Regions from separate parts of the Exiguobacterium sp. JMULE1 genome, predicted to be linked through region 1. Evidence: predicted binding sites of a transcription regulator. Region 1 holds the regulator's gene; each other region holds the start of a gene.

What was found. Region 1 encodes Rex, which represses fermentation and respiration genes when NADH is low (regulators of the CRP and FNR family bind a similar motif). Its sites were predicted from a motif close to TTGTGAAATATTTCACAA; they were not measured.
Region 2: adhE (bifunctional acetaldehyde-CoA/alcohol dehydrogenase) is a predicted target of Rex. The motif match lies at 1,910-1,927, and genes of this name have one in related genera.
Region 3: EXW93_RS02705 (formate/nitrite transporter family protein) is a predicted target of Rex. The motif match lies at 3,401-3,418, and genes of this name have one in related genera.
Region 4: EXW93_RS04375 (L-lactate dehydrogenase) is a predicted target of Rex. The motif match lies at 2,639-2,656, and genes of this name have one in related genera.

Annotation. Positions count from the first base shown of each region.
Region 1 covers NZ_SGWC01000002.1:2,815,795-2,821,673, forward strand. The annotation lists gene EXW93_RS14750 (S8 family serine peptidase) at 1-342, opposite strand, end outside; tRNA gene EXW93_RS14755 (tRNA-Ala) at 564-639, opposite strand; gene tatC (twin-arginine translocase subunit TatC) at 744-1,523, opposite strand; gene EXW93_RS14765 (twin-arginine translocase TatA/TatE family subunit) at 1,531-1,731, opposite strand; gene EXW93_RS14770 (redox-sensing transcriptional repressor Rex) at 1,731-2,390, opposite strand; gene EXW93_RS14775 (ATP-binding cassette domain-containing protein) at 2,558-4,459, shown strand; gene EXW93_RS14780 (hypothetical protein) at 4,459-4,881, shown strand; gene EXW93_RS14785 (flavin reductase family protein) at 5,001-5,594, opposite strand; gene EXW93_RS14790 (DoxX family protein) at 5,614-5,879, opposite strand, start outside.
Region 2 covers NZ_SGWC01000002.1:1,179,294-1,185,172, forward strand. The annotation lists gene EXW93_RS06200 (Na+/H+ antiporter family protein) at 1-810, opposite strand, end outside; gene EXW93_RS06205 (beta-class carbonic anhydrase) at 1,125-1,676, opposite strand; gene adhE (bifunctional acetaldehyde-CoA/alcohol dehydrogenase) at 2,013-4,607, shown strand; gene EXW93_RS06215 (hypothetical protein) at 4,798-5,879, shown strand, end outside.
Region 3 covers NZ_SGWC01000002.1:486,527-492,405, forward strand. The annotation lists gene EXW93_RS02680 (hypothetical protein) at 1-26, shown strand, start outside; gene EXW93_RS02685 (ArsR/SmtB family transcription factor) at 83-451, shown strand; gene EXW93_RS02690 (CHASE3 domain-containing protein) at 822-1,460, opposite strand; gene EXW93_RS02695 (YitT family protein) at 1,652-2,518, opposite strand; gene EXW93_RS02700 (hypothetical protein) at 2,655-3,032, shown strand; gene EXW93_RS02705 (formate/nitrite transporter family protein) at 3,439-4,275, shown strand; gene EXW93_RS02710 (YkvA family protein) at 4,312-4,731, opposite strand; gene EXW93_RS02715 (aminopeptidase) at 4,830-5,879, shown strand, end outside.
Region 4 covers NZ_SGWC01000002.1:823,837-829,715, forward strand. The annotation lists gene EXW93_RS04355 (1,4-alpha-glucan branching protein domain-containing protein) at 1-947, shown strand, start outside; gene rpmG (50S ribosomal protein L33) at 1,052-1,201, shown strand; gene EXW93_RS04365 (5-formyltetrahydrofolate cyclo-ligase) at 1,259-1,804, shown strand; gene EXW93_RS04370 (DUF92 domain-containing protein) at 1,798-2,577, shown strand; gene EXW93_RS04375 (L-lactate dehydrogenase) at 2,743-3,699, shown strand; gene EXW93_RS04380 (GNAT family N-acetyltransferase) at 3,957-4,466, shown strand; gene EXW93_RS04385 (M42 family metallopeptidase) at 4,628-5,665, shown strand; gene EXW93_RS04390 (YqgQ family protein) at 5,649-5,852, shown strand.

The DNA of each region.
Region 1 (5,879 bases):
CTTATATGTAACGGGAATCGATTTTTTAGCGATCGCTGACTTGACTGATTTTTGGACGCTGACGAGGCGATCCTTAATCGACTCTTTTTCGGCATTGCTCAATGTGCTATACCGCTTGTTTTGTGCCTGCGCGATTTGAATCGCCGGCTTCTGCTCCATCTCGATGACGACACGGACCTTGTCAGACTGCTTATACACCTTCTCCTGTCCTGTTTTCTTAAGTGAGAGGGCATGCGGCTTTTGACCGCTTGCCTTATCTTGCGAGGACAGTGCTCCTTGAGCACTAACCAAGTTGGAAGATGTCATTAAGACAGCTGCCAAGAGTGCGATTTCCTTCTTCATGCTTCTTTTCCCCTTTTCTAAAAAACCATAATGATGTTACCAACAAAACAGTTAAACGAAAATTCTGTATATTTAGTTTAATGAAATAGATGGAAATAAACAATTCGGTTCTGTCTGTTTTATATAATTATTTGTTTTTATTGACACTTTATATCTCATTTCCATATTTTAAGAAAAACAAAAAAACTCTTGAATCCTCAAGAGTTTGAAGTGTATGAATATGGTGGAGACTATCGGGATCGAACCGACGACCTTTTGGCTGCCAGCCAAACGCTCTCCCAGCTGAGCTAAGCCCCCATGAATTAACTTTAGTATACGCATCGCTAACTGCTTTATCAATATAAAAATAACGCTTTCATAAAAAAGAATTCCTTCCAAAATCATTAGAAGGAATCCACGATTCATTTATTCAATTCACGCATCAAATCCGCCTGTCGTTCAAGCTCTGCCTGTTGCTCGAGGATCAAGACCTTTTTGTACGTCCGCGCAGAAATCAAGATGCTGATCTCATAGAGAACGAACAATGGGACCGAGATCATCAAGTGTGACGTCACGTCCGGCGGTGCGATCAATGCCGCAACGACGAACAGCGCAAAGTACGCATATTTCCGATTCTTTCGCATGAAAATTGGCGTCACGAGACCAAGACGTGTCAGAAACATCGTCACGACCGGCAATTGGAAAAGAAGACCGAACGGAATCGTTAATCGGATTAAAAAACTGAAGTAGTTCTCGACTCCGATGACTTGTTCGATTCCGAGTTCCTTCCCTAATTCAGTCGAAACTTTTAATAAGAAAGGTAACAACCAAAAGTATGAGAAGGCTACACCAGCCAAAAATAGAAAGAAGATGACCGGAATATACGTCAATGTCGCTTTTTGCTCCTTATCATACAGACCAGGGCGGACGAATGCCCACAGTTGATACATCCAGAACGGCGATGCCAGCACGATTGCGATGATGAACGCAAGATTCAAATACAACATTAAAGGATCTGCGACGTTGAAGGCATTCAAACCGATACCGAGCTCTTTTAAGTCCGCTTGCAAGAAGCGAACGAGCGGTCGGACGAGCGGAAATGCAACAGCGAACAGGACGACGACGATGATAAGCGACCAGACGATCCGTTTACGCAGTTCGTCCAGATGCGACGTCACGCTTTGTTCTTGATCAATCGCCATGATTCAATCACTTCTCTTTCGGTTCATCCTTTTTATCGTCGTCCATGATACCGTTCGTTGCGCTCTTGAACTCTTTCAATGTCTGACCCGCAGCACGACCAAGTTCAGGTAATTTCTTCGGTCCGAAGATGATTAATGCGACGACACCGATTAGTGCTAAACTACCTGGTCCGATGAATGCTATAGTTGACGGGATAAGGTTTTCCATTATGATTTCACTCCTTCAGCTGATTGCGAATAATGCTTCATGAAATAAACTAACGACTGCAACTCGATCGATAAATCGATGTGATGGACCCGGACGCTCGCTGGCACGTTCAACCGCGCGGGCGTAAAGTTCAGGATGCCAGTCACACCATACTCGACTAACTCATCCGCTACTGACTGCGCGAACTGGGATGGAACCGTCAAGATGGCAACATCGACCTGATTCGCTTCGATTTGTTCTTTCATGTCCGAAACATGATAGATTGGAACGTCATGCGTCGTTGTTCCGACCTTCTCTTCGTCCGCATCAAACGCAACGACTATCCGAGTACTATTATTCTTTAAAAAGTTATAATTTGCAAACGCTGTTCCGAGATGACCGACCCCGATTAAGGCAACATTCGTCACCTCATCTTGATTCAAGGTTTTGCGGAAAAACGTTAAGAGATGTTGAACGTTATATCCATACCCCTTCTTCCCTAATGCCCCAAAGTAGGAAAAATCGCGACGAATCGTTGCTGAATCAACCTTCACCGCCTCGCTTAACTCAGCAGAAGAGACGCGGAGCTTGCCTGAATTGTATAAACTTTGGATGAAGCGATAATATAGCGGCAACCGTTTTGCTGTCGCTTGTGGAATTTTTGTGTCTGGTCCATTCATCCTGCAGTTCCCCCTTCGGCCACATCCATCGTGGCACCCAAATCTTTGCAAAAAGCTTTCTACTCTCCTTGATTGTAAACCACTTCACATAGAGTCACAAATAATATATTCCGCAGGACCTCGCGCTTTTGTTCGTGATAGACTAAAGGGTGGAAGGATGGATGGAAATGATACTCTTACAAGTCAACCAACTCTCGAAATCATTCGGCGTTGAGCCGATTTTAGAAAATATCAAATTGGAAGTACAAGAGCGCGACCGGATTGCGCTCGTCGGACGAAATGGTGCTGGTAAATCGACATTGCTCAAAATCATTGCTGGCGAACTCAGTCATGACTCGGGTGACATCATGAAAGGTAAGGATGTCAAAATCGGTTATCTCGCGCAGGACAGTGGTCTTGAATCGAACGAGACGATCTGGAACGAGATGCTGACCGTCTTTGAACATTTGCAGGAACAAGAACGAACACTGCGTCGGATGGAAATCGAAATGGGTATGGAGCATATCTTGAACGACCCGATCGCTTACGATCGTCTCCTAAAGACGTACGATCAAGCGCAACACGACTTCTCAGAAGCGGGTGGTTATCAGTTCGAAGCGAATATCCGCTCCGTCCTGCACGGCATGCGCTTTTATCCGGACGATTATTCGCGCCGGATCCAAACGTTATCCGGTGGTCAACGGACACGTCTCGCCTTAGCGAAGATGCTCCTGCAAGCACCAGAGCTCCTCATTCTCGATGAGCCAACCAACCACCTCGATATCGATACGCTCGCTTGGCTCGAAAGTTACCTCGGCGGTTATCGTGGTGCCGTTCTGATCGTCTCGCACGACCGGTACTTCCTTGACCAAGTCGTCAATGTCGTCTATGAGCTGTCACGCAATGTCTGCCGTAAGTTCACCGGTAACTACACGAAGTACTTGGAACAAAAAGCGGCATTGTACGATCAAGAAATGAAACAGTTCGAACAGCAACAAGAAGAGATCGCGAAGATGCAGGACTTCATTCAACGCAACATCGCTCGGGCGACGACGACAAAACGTGCCCAAAGTGTCCGGAAGCGACTCGAGAAAGTCGACCGGCTCGACCGACCAGATGGGGATGAGCGTAGCACGGTCCTGTCCTTCCCGATTGAAAAACAGAGCGGAAACGACGTTCTTCAAGTGAATCAACTGGCGATCGGTTACGAAGAAGCTGTCTCAAAAGACATCACGTTCCGCTTGCAACGCGGTGAATCACTGGCACTCGTCGGACCGAACGGCATCGGAAAGTCGACGCTCTTAAAAGTCCTCGTCGGTCGCTTACGCCCCCTCTTCGGTGATTTCCGTTTCGGAACTGGCGTCTCGATCGGATATTACGATCAAGAGCAGGCAGAACTCAATGACCGGAACCGCGTCATCGATGAGATTTGGAACGAATGGCCACTGATGCGTGAACAAGAAGTCCGGTCTGTCCTCGGGCAATTCTTGTTTAGCGGTGACGATGTCTTCAAGATCGTCCATGAGTTATCTGGTGGCGAACGCGGACGTCTCGCACTTGCAAAACTGAAACTCCGGAAAACGAACGTCCTCGTCCTCGATGAGCCAACGAACCATTTAGATCTAGATTCGAAGATGGTCCTTGAAAATGCGCTCGTCGACTACGAAGGAACGCTGTTATTCGTCTCTCACGACCGTTACTTCATCGACCGAATCGCGACCCGCGTCATCGAGATGAGTGAAGCCGGCGTGACGGAATACCTCGGTGATTATTCGTACTACACGGAGAAGAAGGCGGAGCAAGAAGAGATTGCGCGTCTTGAAGCCGAGGAAGCAAAAGCTGCAAAGGTCACGGCGTCGAAGACGATCGATAAAGAAGCGCAGAAAGAAGAGCGCAAGCGCCGTCAGCAAATCGAACAACTCGAACAAGACATTGAGCGGCTCGAACAGCGTTCAGCGGAGATCGAACAGTTGCTTTGCGAACCGGAAGTCTTCAATGACATTCCGAAAGCAACGGCACTTTCGGCAGAACGTGATCAGATTGATGTCGATTTGCTCGAATTAATGGAACGATGGGAGAACCAACACTGATGCGGACGAAGAGCTTTTTCATCAATCTCATCTTAGGATTACTATCCGGTGTTCTCTATTTCGTACCGTTATATGCCGATTATGTATCCGTCTTTATTCGTCCAGATGCCTTCAATGCTGCACTTCCTTTGTTCCTCTTGATTTCCTGCATGATCGGTCTCGTCATCCAGACATGGAGTGGGCTCTTCATCAGTTTACTCTCGGGATTATGCTGTACGCTCCTGACGATACAGCTATTCGTCGAACTCAATGATCCGTTGATCTTATCGTATTACGGTAGTGTCTCTCCAATCAGCGCTTTCTTGATCAGCTGCGTCGGAATATGGGCACTCGCAATCGTCTTTTATTTGCTCGATGGCTATCAGTACAGTAAACGTCATGGTCTTGAAGCCTCTTCAAACGAAATCGATCCTCAGCCTTGATGAATCAGATGAACGACATGAAAAAAGGAGTGGAGATTCCGGTAGTTAGACCGGTCTCTCCACTCCTTTTTGTTTGAATCAAAATGAATCGTACGATGAGTCAGGCATTCACACTTCGATCATTTCGTCGGTCGGGCAATCGTAAACGTCTTCCCGATCGTCGCATAATCATTCCCTGCTAAACGAGCGACAGCCTTCAAGCCTGCCGCGTCAATTCGGAACGACTCGACGAGTTCATCTGCAACGTGATAGCGCAGTACTTCCCCGATTAGAAGATCGGCACCTTCTAGCTCGACGTGTTGCGTCAAGCGCATCTCGAAGCGAATTTTCGCTTCCGCGATTCCGGGTACTTCGATTGCGTCACTATCGACGAGTGTTAAGTCCGTCCGCTTAAGCTCACTTTCACCGTAAGCAAGTGGCGCTGCTGTCTCATTGACTGCGTCGACGATCTCTTCGCTGACGATATGGATGACATAACTTTGTTTCGCTAAGATGTTACGTGCCGTATCCTTCTGCCCCTGATCCGTCCGTTGTACGGCGATCACCAGTTGCGGCGGACTGCTTGAAGCGACCGTAAAGAAGGAAAACGGTGCAGCGTTGACCGTCCCGTCTTCTCCTTGCGTTGTCACGAAAGCAATCGGACGCGGAATGATGCTTCCGATCAGTAATTTATAATTGTCTTTTGCACTAAGCGTTGATGCCTTAAACTTCATGAATGACCCACCTTTTTCTTCACCCGATGAGTGCAGCGAGTGAATAGTCTCCAGCACCGATCATCGCTACACCAAGCGCGATGACGATCAATGCCATGTTGTATTCGTACCCGTTCTGCGTCACCCAGTAACCATTCGCACCGTGTACTTTAACGATCGCAACAAGCATCGATCCGATGATGAGGAGCGCTGCGATCCAGAGGAATACGCCTCCTGCAAACAACAAGCCGCCGATCAATTCAGCAAGACCTGCTGTAATCGCGAGTGCCTTCCCTGGCTTCATGC
Region 2 (5,879 bases), 1.6 Mb from region 1:
GAAGAGGATCAACCCCGTCGTCGCAGCGAGAATCATTGATCCGGTCTGTAGTTGTACGATCAAGGTCGCGATGACGACAACACCACTTAAGACAAGCTTTGTTTTCGTGATGACCGGAATTTCATAATCGTCTGGAGCGATGTCGCGAATCTCATACGTCCGCTCTTTCCGGTAGGTGTACAAACCGATCAAGAGACCAACGACCATTCCGAGTGCTGGAATCGCCATCGCTTCGATGACGGAAGCTCCAGCAGTATCGAGACCATTTGCCTTCAGGTTCTTCAGCAAAATCTGATTGAGGTAAATGTCTCCGAATCCAACCGGTAAGAACATGTACGGTGTCACAAGACCGAACGTCATGATGATCGCTATCCGGCGTCGATCGATCTTAAGCTGAGAAAAGAGACCAAGCAACGGCGGAATGATGATTGGAATGAATGCGATGTGGATCGGCAACACGTTTTGTGAACTGATCGCAAGCAAGAGAATCGCGAACAAGATGAATCCTTTTAATTTTTTGACGGAAGCGGCACTTGCGTTACCACGCGAACGCGCAATCAAAGAGTGCGCAAGTGCATCCGGTAAACCTGTTTTCGAGAGGGCGACGGCAAATGCACCGAGCATCGCGTAGCTAAGGGCAATTTCTGCTCCGTCACCAAGACCACCGGAGAATGCTTTTGTCGTCGCAGTCAGGTCAAGACCACCGACGAGACCACCAGCAAACGAACTGATGACCATCGCGAGCACGATGTGGACGCGGAAGATCGCTAAAATAAATAGTAAAAAGACGGCAAACAATACGGCGTTTATCATTCAGTAAAACCACACTTTCTTTTGTTATCACTGTACTATACTAAAGTATCTTACAGCCATGTTGGAATGCTGTCAAGAGTAAAAGTCTGACCTCGTAATCGAAAGATGAATGATACGCTTTTTAGCTCTCCACAAGAAGTTACATTCTGTTATACCCCGAAGCATGAAGTGAGAAGCGTTTTGATCACTGAAAATGACTCATACGAAAAACGTGCCATCCTTCTCCGTTACGAGAAAATATGGCACGTTATTTTTAAATTAAGACGGAGTAGAATATCCGAATCTATTTGCGTTTCTTCTATAGAGAGTGATCAGCAATCGACGACGTCGAGCTTACCGGTACCCGGATCGATGACGAGTCCGTGAACGTTCGTCCCAGGTGGTAGTAATGGATGGTTCTTCACGAGGCTGACCGAGTGAGCGACGCTCTCTTGAACTGACGTGAAACCACGCAACCATTGATTCAAATCAACGCCAGATACTTCGAGCGTGTGAAGAATCTGTTGGTCGATGCCCCGATCCTTCATCTCGTTGATCATGTGGTTAGGATCAATCGTGCTCATGCCGCAGTCGTGGTGACCGATGACGACGACTTCTTCAGCACCAAGAGCATACAACGCGACGAGAATCGAGCGCATGACGGAACCGAATGGGTGCGATAGGATAGCACCGGCATTTTTGATGATCTTCGCATCCCCGTTCTTAAGACCAAGTGCGTGTGGGAGGAGTTCCGTCAAGCGGGCATCCATACACGTCAGGATGACGACCTTTTTGTCTGGGAACTTATCCGAGACGAACTGTTCATACTGTTTTTCGGCGACGAATCGCTCGTTGAAGGCTAGCATTTCCTGTACAACTGACATTCAAGTGTCCTCCTTTAGTGGTAGCTCTTAATATGTACCCCATATCAGAATACAAGATGATGAAACGGCTATCAAGTCAGGAAAATGCGAGGTGTGACAAATCGCACACATCCATGTACATGAAGCAAAACGATGAAAAAGAGGAATTTACAACAGTTGTAAACGTTATCAAAGATGTGATGGAATTCACAGGATGGTCATGCACAAAACAGGAAAAAGGGGTTATGATTGATTTGTGAAGGAAAGCACAAACTATTGAAAAACAGCTTGGCATTCCTGACATAATGGTTAGCAAATCAAACTCAGATTCGTTCCACGACAGGGAGGAAACCACTCATGGCTGTGAAAGAAAAAACAAAATCGACGGCAACGCCGGTCGAACAAGCAGTTGGACAAATCGTTGAAAAAGGGCAACGCGCATTACAAGAATTACTGACATTCGATCAAGAAAAAATCGATACGATCGTTCGGGATATGGCACTTGCCGGACTTGAACGGCACGTCGAACTCGCTCGTCTCGCGGCAGAAGAGACGGGACGCGGTGTCTTTGAAGATAAGATGATTAAAAACATGTTTGCGACAGAATACATCTACAACAGTCTACGTCATGAAAAAACGGTCGGGATTTTAGAAGAAGATGTCCAAAACGGCATCACATATATCGCTGAACCCGTCGGTGTCGTCTGTGGTGTCACACCGGTCACGAACCCGACATCAACGACGATGTTCAAAGCATTGATTGCGATCAAGACGCGCAACCCGATCGTCTTCGCGTTCCACCCATCGGCACAACGTTGTTCCGTTGAAGCAGCGAAAACACTCCGCGACGCAGCCATCAAAGCAGGGGCACCGAAAGACTGTATTCAATGGGTCGAAGAACCATCACTTGAAGCAACGAAAGTCTTGATGAACCATGAAAAAATCGCCATGGTCCTTGCGACAGGTGGAGCAGGAATGGTCAAATCGGCGTATTCAACAGGTAAACCTGCACTTGGTGTTGGACCAGGGAACGTTCCGTGTTACATCGAACAGTCTGCGAAAGTCAAACGGGCAGTCAGCGATCTTGTTCTTTCAAAAACGTTTGATAACGGGATGATTTGTGCGTCTGAGCAAGCCGTCATCGTCGACCAAGAGATTTATGCGACGGTTCGTGCGGAAATGGAAGCACTCGGTTGTTACTTCTGTACACCGGAAGAAAAACAACGCCTCGAATCACTCGTCATCAAAACCGATACGTGTGCCGTCAACGCGGACATCGTCGGAAAACCTGCGACATGGATCGCAGAAAAAGCCGGCATCGATGTTCCGGAAACGACGGTCATGCTCGTCGCAGAACTCGAGAACGTCGGAGCGGCAGAACCATTGTCTCATGAAAAACTCAGTCCCGTCCTCGGTGCGTACCGCGTCGCTTCGACCGAAGAAGCGTTCACGATTGCAGAACAGATGCTTGAAATCGGCGGTCTCGGTCATACAGCCGTCATTCATACGACGAACGATGACTTGATGACAGCGTTCGGACTCCGCATGAAAGCCTGCCGGATCCTTGTCAACAGCCCATCTGCTCATGGCGGAATCGGTGATCTGTACAACGAGTTGACACCATCACTGACACTCGGTTGCGGATCATACGGGAAAAACTCTGTTTCTGAAAACGTGACAGCGAAACACTTACTCAACGTCAAAAAGGTGGCGAGACGACGCGTGAACATGCAATGGTTCAAGGTCCCTGAAAAAATCTACTTCGAAAAGAACTCCGTTCAGTACTTGCGGTCGATGACTGACGTCTCACGTGTCATGATTGTCACTGATCCAACGATGGTACAGTTCGGGTATGCCGATAAAGTAATTCAAAACTTACCACAGTCCGTCAGTTACCGGATCTTCGACCAAGTCGAACCAGATCCATCGGTGACGACTGTTCAGACAGGTGCTCAAGCGATGCGTGATTTCAAGCCTGACTTGATTATCGCCCTCGGTGGTGGTTCGGCGATGGATGCTGCAAAAGGAATGTGGCTCTTCTACGAACAACCGAACGAAACGTTCTCGAACTTGCGTCAAAAATTCCTCGATATTCGCAAACGGGCGTATCAATTCCCGACACTCGGTCGTCAAGCGAAGTTCGTCGCGATTCCAACGACTTCGGGTACGGGTTCAGAAGTAACACCGTTCACCGTCATCACGGATAAAGAGAAAAATGTCAAATACCCGATTGCTGACTATGCATTGACACCAGACGTCGCAATCGTTGATCCAGAATTCGTCATGACCGTCCCGGCTTCAATCACTGCTGATACCGGAATGGATGTCTTGACGCATGCGACAGAAGCATACGTCTCGGTGCTTGCGAACGACTACACGGATGGACTAGCACTCAAAGCAATCAAGATGATCTTCGACTACTTGCCACGAGCATATGCTAACGGATCAGACGCCGAAGCACGCGAAAAAGTGCACAATGCGTCAACGATGGCAGGGATGGCATTCGCGAACGCCTTCCTCGGCATCAACCACTCGATTGCACACAAAATCGGTGGCGAATTCACACACACACACGGACGGACGAACGCGATCCTGATGCCACACGTCATTCGCTATAACGCGTCACGTCCAACGAAACTAGCAGCATTCCCGAAATACGAATCATTCGTCGCGGATGAGCGGTATGCCGACATCGCACGCTACCTCGGTCTTCCGGCAGCAACGACGGAACAAGGGGTCGAATCCCTTATCCAAGCCGTTGCTGATCTTGGACAACGTCTCAACATCAAAATGTCATTCAAGGCGCAAGGCATTCAAAAAGCAGACTTCGAGGCAAAACTCGATAAGATGGCAGTCGATGCCTTCGAGGATCAATGTACGACGGCGAATCCGAAGATGCCGCTTGTCGCTGAGTTACGGACGATCATGGAACAAGCATACGAAGGCATCTAATAGAGAAAAAATACCATGGCACCTGATCGTTCAACCGGCTTCTCACTGTGAGAAGCCGGTTTTTATTTTGGAAATCAGTGGAGACAGTCAGAGAAAAGGTGGGATATAATGGCTGTTGAATGAATTTGATGTTTTTGGTTTCGCTGTAGCAGGAATATTCAAACATCAGACATAAAAAGGAGGAAATGGGATGGAGTCAAGGCAAGAAAGGAAACAACGACGGTTTTCCGTCTGGGATGTCCTGTTTGGCGTCCTTATCGGTCTCATCTTTTTCGGTGTCATCTATGGCGTGATGGCATTTTTGACTTCACAAATCACTTCATCCTCAGACTATCAGGATCTCGTGACGCAGATGCAACAGGCGGATGTCTCCTGGAAAGATGCAGACATCACGGTATCATTGATGCTACTGTTCGTCGGTGGGCTGTCGATCACGATGCCGAGTGCGGTCCGGGAAGGGATCATCAATCAGGTACTCGACGCGAGTTCTGCTGGTGATGTCTTATCGTTGTTTGGGATCGACTTAAAACAGGTCCTCGCACCACTTACGTTCGATGTCTCTTACGGCACGTTACTTTATTCTGTCTTTGGCATCGGTTTAATCGTCCTGTTATTTTTAGTATTACGGATTAAGGCAAGTCGTCTTGGGTGGACGATTCGATCGGTTAGTTTCTTCTTAACCGTCGGGATCATCTGGTTCGTCCTTGCCGGACGCGGAAACGACGTGCCATTCCTCTCGTTACAAGACGGCTATGCGATGAGTGGCATCTTACCGCTTCTCGTCGTCAGTTTGCTTGGTTGGATGGCGTTCTTCCCGCAAAAGTTATCCGGTCTGACAGCTGCTGGACGTGCCAGCTTACTGATTTTGATGCTCGCAAGTACGCTTCAACTCGTCTTTACGGTACAGGACGAAGCGGAATATGACGGCGATTCTTCACTACGGACGGCATTGACCGTCGCGAGTCTGAACGCCGGAAGTGGCGGGATGTACGACTGGATCCACGGCGGTCAAGTCGTGTATCAAGCAGACGTCCTTGGAGCTAATGCGGAAATCCCCGTCTCGATGTTGAACGGGGAGACCTCAACGGATCAGCTCAATGACTCGATCCAAAAAGTCGTCGATGGGATCGACACGGACCGGGTGACAGAACAATTGTTGACGTTACTCGGTGGAGAACGTCCGGATTTGTCAGCAACACAATTGAAGCTCGATCCTGTTGATTACGGCGTCGCGCGGCAGACGATCCAAGTGATTGATGCGGAATCGGCAGG
Region 3 (5,879 bases), 2.3 Mb from region 1:
GGCTCATTCGTAGGCGCATGCGCTAAACTTGCAATGTTCTGTTTTCCCATGGTGCAATATAGGTAAAAACGAGGTGACGGACATGGATATTCCCCGTTGTGAAACGATTGCGATTGACGAACAACGTGCGTCTGAAATCGGACAAGTCGTGGATACGATCCCAACACTTGAAATCGGAAAGCTATTTAAGATTCTTTCGGATGCGACACGACTGCGAATCGTTTATGCGTTGACGATTGAAGAAGAACTATGCGTTTGTGATGTCTCAGCCTCTGTCGACTGTTCGATTGCGACGGCGTCTCACCATCTTCGGTCTTTGTTGAAACAAGGACTCGTCAAGTTCCGAAAAGAAGGCAAAGTCGTCTATTATTCCCTGGATGATCATCATGTCTCATCGCTTGTGCATATGGCTATGGAACATGTGCATGAGGGAAAAGCAGTACGTGAATGATTCTTTAGAATAACGAAAAGCGTAGCTATTGCTGCGCTTTTTTTGTTCATCTCGGATCGTTTTCCTAGGACAAGCATCGACCTCGTCCTGTCAATCAAGATGACGCCTCTATAATCTGAAGAGGCTGACTCGAAAAAAGAATAACTCATCTTTTCAGACCCTTTCCTCAGGCGAGACACAAGCTGGCTTTCTTGCTTCATTCCAGCAGAAAAGCAGGTCTCGTTCGTCTCTGATAGCGCAAAATCGCGCTTGTTCCTGTAGAAGTGGCGTGTGACGCGTCATTCTTTTTGTTACGAGATAAGGGTGGCAGAATGATGATCTGCCACCCTTATCTTTGTAAAGACTGACTTTTGAGTCAGCTCCTTTTTGTTTATTCTTGTGCTGATTTCTCTGATATGGCAGGAACGAAGCGATGGAAGAAAAAAATCGTTGCACTAATCATCAAAAAGGACAGAATTGACAGGCCGAGGCACATCCATTTATATGTAGCAATTAACGCATCCGATTGTTGTAATTTTGCCTGAAGCGTTCGATATAAATCATCTTTTACACGTGATAAGTCTTCAAGGATCGTCTGAGTCGTTTGAGTCGATTGTCTGGCGAGACGTTTTGCTGCTGCTGGACTTTGGCGTTCATATACGACGAAAACCCGTTCGATTTCTGACTCCCAGACATTGTTGCGACGAAGAAGATCTTTAATTGTTCCTGGAGTAGTCGAAGATTGATTCAGACTATTACGTAAGTCATGAATTTTCGAAGTCGAAAAATAATATTGTTCAATATAACGATTATCTTCGTACAATAAGAGGCCGCGGACTGCGTTTGCTCGATCTCGATTATGTTCAACCAACTGATCGACTTGATTAATTAACGGTATATCATGATCCTTCATCTGCGCTGTCATCGCCGCAATTGTCCGATAACCAGATAAGGCATAAATGATTGGTATAGAGGCAAATAAACTGATCAAAAGAATCAGCAGAACACGCTGACGCCATAGTGAGTGCATGCAATCATTCCTTTAAATAAAAAGACATGTCATTAGCTTAACTACTATTACAAGAAAAGTGAAGCCTGTCTATTTTTTGAATAGGGATAGGAAAGTAAGAAGTCAGTATTCTGAATAAAAAAGCAGGAAAGCTAGTGCAATCCGAGAAGCTGTTTTATGTAGAAGAAAAAGCGCAGCTTGGCTGCGCTTGGTTAAAACGAATAGGAATGTTCCTTATAGTTTCCGAAAACCGTATGAATTTCTGAGAATGTAACGAATGCATTTGGCTCAACGGAAGAGACGATCTCTTGCAAACGGACGATTTCATTATTTTGAACGACGACATAGACCATTTTTTTCGTTCGGTTGGAATATCCTCCACGTGCATCGAGAATCGTGACACCACGACCGAGTTCTTTTGTAATGACTTCATTGATTTCATCTGCTTTCTCACAAATGATGATACATTGCTTAGAAGCAGAATAGAAACTGTAAACCGTCTGAAGGGCTTTGGCGCGAACGAAGCTCATGATGAGCGCGTACATAACGTGTTTTAAGTCAAACACCCACCAAACAAGGATGTAGATGACAAGATCTTGCATCAGAAATATGCGAGGAAGTGGCCAGTTATGAAAACGAGCGAAGAAAAATTTTCCAAGAATATCAAGCCCTCCAGTTGAAGCACCACCGAAGAATATCAATGCCATCGCAAGTCCAGAGACTAGACCGGCAAAGATGGAGGCGACGAGCGGATCATTTAAAGATTCCGGAACAATTTGAGTCGGAATCCAGTCGATTAAAAAAGAGGAAGCAACGACGATGATGCCGGATAAGAACATGAACCGTTTACGCAGAAAACGAAAACCTAAAAGGAAGAGTGGGATGTTTAAAAGCAATTGCGTTAAACCGATTGGCGTGTGGAAGAGCTCTTGGATGATGAGTGTGATCCCCATGATACCGCCTGATCCGATATCATTTGGAGATAGTAGTAAACTGATGTAAAGGGAATAAAGCAATGTACCGATGATTAAAAAACTAATTTTTTCAACTCTCTTTTTCTGTGGGTGTGTTGTAGTCATGGCAATATGATGAGTGACCTCATGCTCCTCCTTCTGTGAGTATCTGCCTGCAAGAGTACGCCCATATGCATAAAATTTCAACCCTTCTTATGAAAAAAGATGAAAAAGGGTACGTTTTTTTAGGAAGGTGATGAAAATGAAAAAAACGTTCTTGCTTATTGGTTGTATTTGTTTAGTAATACTAATTGGTATTCGCATTTTTCAACCATCGGATGAAGAAAATCGAACGTCTATTTGGCATGATGGAGATCTCGTAGCGAGACAAGTGGGTGCTTCGATGATGAATACGGTAGCGGTTCGTCAATTAGCCGAACAACTTCCGTTCTCATCAGATTTAAAACAGGTAGATGTCGAAGGGGAATCGTTGCGGCTTGTTTATGAGGTTACAGGAAAAGAGCGACAAGCCTGGATTGGTACCGATACTGGAACACTACAAGTGAATCAGGATTTTTTGAAAGCTCGGTTATCTAAAGTGCTGATGCATCATACACTTTTTATTTTCAACGATTCCTGATTTGACCGATCTCGAAATTTACTACACGGATCCGTATTCAGGTGCAGATTTTACGATGGACCGGAAAACATTCGACGCCTACACTCCGACCGATATTGAACGAGCTACTTCCTCTTCTAGACGCTTTAATCGGGTCGTCATTGATGGTTATGTGCTCGATGCATCAAGGCGAAATACTTTCTTTGAACGCTTCGCATCACGACTACGAATTCAAACTAATTAGTTGTATAAAGCAAGAAAAGGCATTTTTCACAATCTCGACACAATGATATCGTTTACATCTCGTTCTTTTATAAAAACGATAAAACAGGTCTATTCAATACTTGAACATCTTTTAAGATGGAAGTATGATAATAAATGAACAAACATTGTGAAGTGTTGAACAAAAGAAAGAGAGGTTTCTACGATGAACGAGGTAGAAGCATTAGAAGGATTACGGAATAAAGCAATCAAGTCGACGCGCATGCTACAAATGCGTCCTCTCGAGTACTTAGTTCGTGCCATGCTAGCAGGGATTTTCATTGGATTTGCAATTATTTTTACCTTAAAAGCAATTAACGGTCTATATATGGCGGAGTCACCTGTTGCGACACTTGTTGGTGGACTGACCTTCGGAGTGGCACTCGTCCTGATCGTTTACGGTGGGGCAGAGCTGTTCACAGGAAATACGATGTATTTCACGACGGCGACGATGCGCGGCTATACGACGAAGATGGATACGATGAAGGTCTGGTTGATCTGTCTGATTGGAAATGGACTTGGAGGATTAGCATTTGCGCTACTCTTTTCTCAAACAGGAATCATCCAAGAGCTTGGTATGAACAACTGGTTATTTTCTGTCTCAGAAACGAAGATCCACCATACGACGTGGGAAATCTTCACACGAGCTATCTTCTGTAACTGGATGGTCTGTTTAGCGATTTTCATTCCAAAGAACATGAAGAATGAGTTGGCGCAGATCATGATGATGATGGTACTGGTCGCAGTCTTCTTCGCATCTGGATTTGATCACGTCATCGCCAATATGGCCTTGTTCTCCATTGCGTTAGTCGTACCACATCCGGATACGATCACATTTGCCGGAGCGATGCATAACCTGTTGCCAGCTTTAGCTGGAAACATCATTGGTGGAGCAGTCTTCATGGGAATGATCTATACGTGGCTGAATAAAGAAAAATTAGAAGTAGATGAATCACGTCAATCCACGACACCTGTTCATATTGCTTCGAAACAAAATGCATAATCAAAAAGCAGCTGTCGCGACAGCTGCTTTTTTCATTCATTCCATATGTTGAAAGCGATCGACGTCTGCAGCCAGTTCTTCGTAAATCGTCTCGACGATTTGTGCATCATCGAAGAGCCCGAGGACGTTATCGTCCGGTAAGGCGTCAACAGGAGACGTAAAGTACAGAACGGCCGTCAATAACAATTGTTCCTGCTCCGCATGCATTTCGAATTTTTTCTGATAGAGAGCACGAAGCATTTCAAGCAGTTGTTTTAATTGAAAATAAAGGACGAGTTCTGCCTCGCGTTCGATGTCCGAGCTTTCTGTAGACGCGATATCTTGCGTCAAGTGCGCAAGTCCGATTTCTGCTCGAACTAACAATTCTTGCTGTGCTTTTTCATCACCAACGAGGTCGAGTGCCTGTCGGTGAAAATACGTATAAGCCGATTTAAAATCGCCGGGTGTGAATTCCATGGTGATGCCTCCTTCTCTTCTCTTTCTAGTTTCGCCTTATTTCTTGCAAAATTGCAACTATTTCGTGAAAATAAAGATACAAGAAAGGGGATTACATAATGCCGACACAAGCAGAATTACAACAATACGCGTCTTTAGCCGTGCGTACGGGAATTAATCTACAACCAGGACAACAACTCGAGGTGCGTGCAGGAATCGAAAATTTGCCGCTCGTTCGTGAAATCACGCGTGTCGCCTACGAAGTAGGAGCTACGCAAGTATATGTACAATGGTCAGACGATGAGATGACGAAAATCCGTTATTTCGATGCACCGGAAGAGTCGTTTGATACGTTCCCGGATTGGTTAAAAGCACGTTACGACCAACTGGCAGAAGAAAAGACAGCGTTCTTATCGGTCGTCAGTGAAGATCCAGATTTATTGAATGGCGTGGACTCGAGCCGAATCGCACGTGCGAATAAAGCAGCCGGTGTCGCTCTTGCTAATTGGCGGAAGTTCGTCATGAGTGACAATGTCAGCTGGTGTGTCGTAGCAGCACCTTCTGAAAGCTGGGCGAAGAAAGTATTCCCTGATTCAGAGAATGCTGTTGAAGAGCTCTGGTCAGCTATTTTAAAGGCTACACGTGCCGATCAAGCGGATCCGGTCGCTGCATGGGCGGATCATGATCAGAATCTGCGTTCAAAAGCAAAATTCCTGACAGAGAAGAAATACAAAACATTGCACTACACAGCTCCAGGAACAGAATTATCAATCGAATTACCAGAACGTCATGTTTGGTTAGGTGGCGGTGGTCCGAATGCAGATGGTGTTGATTTCATCGCGAATCTGCCGACAGAAGAAGTGTTCACGTTACCGAAAAAGACAGGAGTCAACGGACACGTCTCGAGCACAAAACCGCTTAGCTATAGTGGGAACTTGATTGATGAGTTCACACTCTGGTTCGAGAACGGAAAAATCGTTAAAGCGGAAGCGAAACAGGGTCAAGAAGCATTAGATGACTTGATTTCACTTGATGAAGGTGCACGTTATCTTGGAGAAGTTGCGCTCGTGCCACACCGTTCGCCGATTTCTGACTCGGGTATCCTATTCTATAATACATTGTTTGATGAAAATGCTTCATGCCACTTAGCGATTGGTCGTGCGTACTCG
Region 4 (5,879 bases), 2.0 Mb from region 1:
GGATGATTCGTCATCTCCATCAGCTTGAGAAGAGACTAGCAGGAATCGTAGCTCGAAATCGTCATCAAGATGCGTTGACTGTCAAAGCGAAGCGTCAACTCATTCGAGAATACCTCCTCGCTGTCTCGAGCGACTGGCCGTTCATCCTTGATGGACAGACGACAGCGCAGTATGCTGCGAATCGTTTCCGGGAGCATATCTTACGTTTTGAAGAAACCGAGCGTCGACTGGATGCTGAGGAGCTGACGGTGGAATGGTTGGATGCTCGATATCGCGAATATCCTTTTCTTCAAGATTCAGATATTGAACCGGATGTCTTCTTGACGGCACATGATTACTACGTGGCAGTGAAGCGTGAGAAATCTTGGAATACAGACGCCATCTTATTGTTCGTCCGACAATATGATGCGTCAGACCGACCAGCTTCGGAGCTCGCTCGACGGCTCGCTGCTGCTGGTGAGAACGTCTATGTCGTCACGGAACATCCGGAAGCGTATCGATTTGAAGAAGGTGTTCACGTTTACGGAGTGCAAGTGACAGGTCTACCGCTCGTTCAGACCTATAACCAACTGGCGGCACTAAATTTAGCCTTCTTACGCCAAGCGCAAGCTTTGAGTAAGATCGTTGATTTCGCAGTCATCCACAACTTCAACATGGAGACCGCATCAGCTGCCCAAGCTATCGCGAAGATCAAAGAGTTGCCACTCGTCAGTAACGTCTACGATGTCGAAAGTGAGCGTTCTCCTGATCGTTCAGGTGGTCTGGTCGTTGCCTTAAAACGACTTGAAGGAGATGCGTTGCGCCAATCAGCGGTTGTTTATCTAGAACGAGAAGAGTCACGTCACGGGGTGGAACAAGAGTATCACGTCGAAAAGAAGCCACTGCGTTTTGAAGAGAACCTTGAAAAACCATATCAACACGTGACGAATCCGAAAAAGAACGGATGAACAGTTGCAATTCCTTTCCTTTCTTGGTACGATACTTGAGTATGCTTAACCTTATGTAAAGCAAAATCACTTGATACATCGAGAGCTAGATAGGAGGGAATCCCATGCGCGTTAAAATCACATTAGCTTGCACTGAAACTGGTGACCGTACTTATATCACTAAAAAGAACAAGCGTAACAACCCAGAGCGTCTTGAGTTGAAGAAATACAACCCACGTCTCCGTAAGCACACACTTCACCGTGAAGTGAAATAATTGAGATGGAAGCCGTCACTTCGTGTGATGGCTTTTTTTGTGGAAAGGAAGACATTCATGAATAAACAAGAAGTACGCCGTCTGATCAAAGAACGACTCGATATGATGGAGAACCGTGCGGAGAAGGAACGGTTGATTCACGAACATGTATTATTATTACCTGAATGGCAACAAGCGACTTGTGTCGCGATCACATTAGCTTTTCGAAATGAATGTGATACAAGAATGCTGATTGAACAGGCGTGGCAAGAGGGCAAGACGGTCTTGATACCAAAAGTAGTCGGAGACGAGATGATCTTTTATGAACATGGACCAGAAGATCAACTGCAAGCAAATCAGATGGGGATTGCTGAACCGATCGCTTCAGCACGTCGCGCCTCACTTGATCAAGCAGAGCTTTGCCTCGTTCCAGGTCGCGCCTATCGTCGGGACGGCTATCGTTTAGGATGGGGAGGAGGCTATTACGATCGTGCACTCGTGCCATATACAGGATGTAAAGTATCGATTGCCTTTTCTGAACAACTTCTTCCAGATTTCGAAGTGGAAGCCTTTGATATCCCCGTTGACTTGATCGTCACTGAATTAGAGGTCATCCGATGCTAAGCGCGACCATTTTGTTTTGTCTATTGCTTGCTTGGACCGGACGATCTTTTCGTTTATTGACGACAAGTGGTGCTATCATGACCCTGCTCGTCGGTAGTGGTGTCTCATTCGGATTCGGTTGGCAAGGATTAGTAGTACTCTTACTCTTCTTTGGTAGCTCGAGTCTGTTATCGAAGGTCGGACGATCTAGAAAACAATCGGTCGACTCCATCGTTGAGAAAGACGGCGCGCGTGACGGATGGCAAGTCCTTGCGAATGGAGGGGGAGCGTTCGTTGCTGCCTTAGCGTATGCCATGACGATGGATTTTGCGTATCTCTTGTTGTTTCTATTCGTCATCGCAGCATCGAATGCTGATACGTGGGCATCCGAAATCGGACCGCTCTCAAGACGTGATCCATGGTCGCTCAAAACGTTACGACGGGTACCAGCAGGAACAAGTGGAGCGATGTCGCTGATTGGAACGGTCGGTACGATCGCAGGAGCTGCGTTCATCGCGATAGCAGCGCATTGGATATTTTCTCTTTCTTTAAGAGACGTCTTACTCGTAACAAGCATCGGTGTACTCGGGAGCCTGCTGGATACACTATTTGGAGCAGTAGGGCAACGCGTTTACCGATGTACAGTTTGTGGGGAATACACAGAAAAGCGAAAGCACCATGGGCAACCGACAGCTTATGTTTCAGGTATTCGATTTTTAGGGAATGATGCTGTCAATGTCTTAACGAGTGGTTTGGCAAGTGGAATCGGGTTTATCATCGTTCGATTCTGGTAACTGGAAAGTATATGAGTATGTAATTCCTTATGTTAGGATATCAATGACACAAAACGGACAAATGTGATTAATTTCACATGATACAAATAATGTGAAAGATGTTACAATTTATTTGTGAGATAGTTAACAAACTCTTAGGATGAATGAAAGGGTGGACATAACGATATGGAATTACATGCGAAAGTGACACGGGTAGCCCTCATTGGAGCTGGTGCAGTCGGCTCAAGCTTTGCCTATCAGATGTCAACAGCTGGGCTTTGTGAAGAACTTGTCATCATTGATGTCAACAAAGCCAAAGCAGAGGGCGAGGCAATGGACTTAAACCATGGAACACCATTTAGCTCTTCACCGATGCGAATATGGGCTGGCGACTACGCGGACTGCCGCGAAGCGGAAGTCGTCGTCATCACGGCAGGCGCTCCACAAAAACCAGGTGAGACAAGACTCGATCTCGTTGCAAAGAATGCGTTGATCATGAAAGAAATGATTCGTCAAATCATGGATTCTGGTTTTGATGGGATCATCGTCGTGGCTTCTAATCCGGTTGATATCATGGCGCATCTTGCCTGGAAATATTCCGGTCTTCCGAAATCCCGCGTATTTGGATCAGGAACGGTGCTTGATACAGCACGTCTGCGTCAAATGCTTGGAGAATACTTTCACATTGACTCCCGAAATGCCCATGCCTATATTCTTGGAGAACATGGTGATACGGAATTCGCTGCCTGGAGTAACAGCCGTATTTATGGAAAAACGATTGATGAACTACTTGCTGAAGACGATCGTTATTCTCAAGCAGATCTTGATCAAATTTACATCAACGTCCGAGATGCTGCTTATCATATCATCGAGCGCAAAGGGGCAACCTACTATGCGATCGGGCTTGGGCTTGTTCGGATCGTTCGTGCCATCCTCGGAAATGAGAACTGTCTATTAACGGTCGGTGCGCATGTCGATGGGCAGTATGGCATTTCCGGTATCCACATTGGAGTTCCCGCCATCATTAATCGTCAAGGTGTGCGTGAAATCATTGAAGTCTCATTGACGGAAGAAGAGTTGAAGAAATTCCATCATTCTGCTGATGTATTGCGTCAGACGCTTGAACCCGTCTTGCAAGGATAAGCGTACGCATCATGCTGAAGGTATTACCGAAATAAAGTAGTAAAAAAACTCAAGTGTCGGACTTGCTTTATATTGTCCACACTTGAGTTTTTTTGATGTAAAGAACGAATACATAAAAAATCACATCTATTCGTCCAGTAGTAAAAAGAGAAAAATCTAGGTTTTATTTTACTAGAAAAGGGTTAAGTAAGAGATAGAAGCATTTTTACGTCATTTTTTGTACGTCATGATACCCAAAAAGGAGAGAACCGACAGTCATGTATACTTTTCGAAAACTAACTAAAGAGGATGCAGAACAATACTGGAATCTACGCCTTGAGGGATTAAAAAATCATCCAGATGCATTCGGTCATTCGTTTGATGATGAACAGCAAACCCCGCTCCGCGAAGTACAAGAAGGACTTGAGGGAGAACCCGACTCCGATGAGGTTTGGCTTGGTATGTTCGACGGTGATACGTTGTTTGGGTTTGGTCAGGTCAAACCATATGAATTGTCACGTGAATCGCATAAAGCGATGATTTCTGGAGTATACGTATCACCTGAATATCGCGGGGGTACTGGTCGCGCTTTAATGGAAGCCTTAATCGAGGAAGCGAAAAAGTTACCGGACGTCGAGCAAGTCATTCTTGCCGTTTTATCAGGAAACGAAGCCGCACAAAATCTTTATGAGTCGCTCGGTTTTGAAGTATATGCCGAAGACCCAGATTCCGTAAAATTAGAAGACGGCACATATCGTGATGATATTTGGATGAAGAAGTACGTCTAAGTTTTTCAGAGGATGTAGATTAGAAGCTGTAGCAAAAAAAGTGCTACAGCTTTTTTGCATGGTATCCGTAGGATATCAGTATCGGCAAAGAATGAATATTTGTTATCATGAGAACAAAGCGGATGTCACATCGTAGTCCGATTGAAAGGGAGCGAATGAAAATGAAAGAAGTCATACGTACGATTGAAGAGCTTGTCTCGATTCCGAGTCCAACAGGTTCGACAAAAGAAGCGATTACATATGTAGAAAAGCGATTGGTATCAGAAGGAATCACGTATCGAAAACTTGAGAAAGGAGCGATTTTAGCGACACTACCTGGTGCTTCAACGCGTACGCGGTTACTGACGGCACACGTCGACACACTAGGAGCGATGGTGAAAGAGATTTTACCAACAGGACGACTTCGTTTATCACAACTGGGGGGATATGCTTGGACAGCAATTGAAGGTGAGAACTGTCTCATTCACAAGATGGACGGTCAAACGATTTCAGGTACAATCGTGTTCCACCATTCGAGTGTTCATACGTCGCGCGAGACGAATAAGACGGAACGCTCCGCTGATAATATCGAAGTACGGCTCGATATCCGTTCAACGACAGCGGAAGAGACGCGCGTTGCGGGGATTGAAGTAGGAGACATCGTAACATTTGATCCGCGATTCCTCTACACGGAAACGGGATTCGTGAAGTCGCGCCATCTCGACGATAAAGCATCCGTTGCTTTGTTGCTTGAATTGATCAAGGAATGGAAAACAATCGAGCTGCCACACACGGTCCAGATTCTGATTTCAAATTACGAAGAAGTTGGATTCGGTGGAAATGCTGGATTCACGGAAGAAGTCGCAGAATACATCGCGGTCGACATGGGGGCACTAGGAGACGGTCAACACTCCGATGAATTCACGGTCTCGATCTGTGCGAAAGATGGTTCGGGTCCATATGACTTGGCTTTACGCCACCAGTTAACGCGTTTAGCACAACGTAACAGTATTCCATATAAGGTTGATATCTATCCATTCTATAGCTCGGATGCCTCAGCGGCAGTAAGTGCGGGACACGACGTCCGGCACGGATTGTTCGGTCCGGGAATCGAATCGAGTCATTCGTACGAACGTACACATGAGACGTCGTTACAAGCGACATATGATTTGTTGCATGCCTATGTAAAGGAGCCGATGGTTGATGAAGACACTGTATGACGTACAGCAGTTACTCAAGACATACGGAACATTCATCTATCTTGGGGACCGAGCGTCCGATATCGCGATGATGATGCTTGAACTCGATGAATTACAAGAAGCAGGCGTTTTGGAACAACGTCAGTACGATTCAGCGAAACTAATCTTACGACATGAATTAAAGCGTTCACAATCCGATAACATTTAAGATTGTGCAACCCTTTGCGCAAACGGG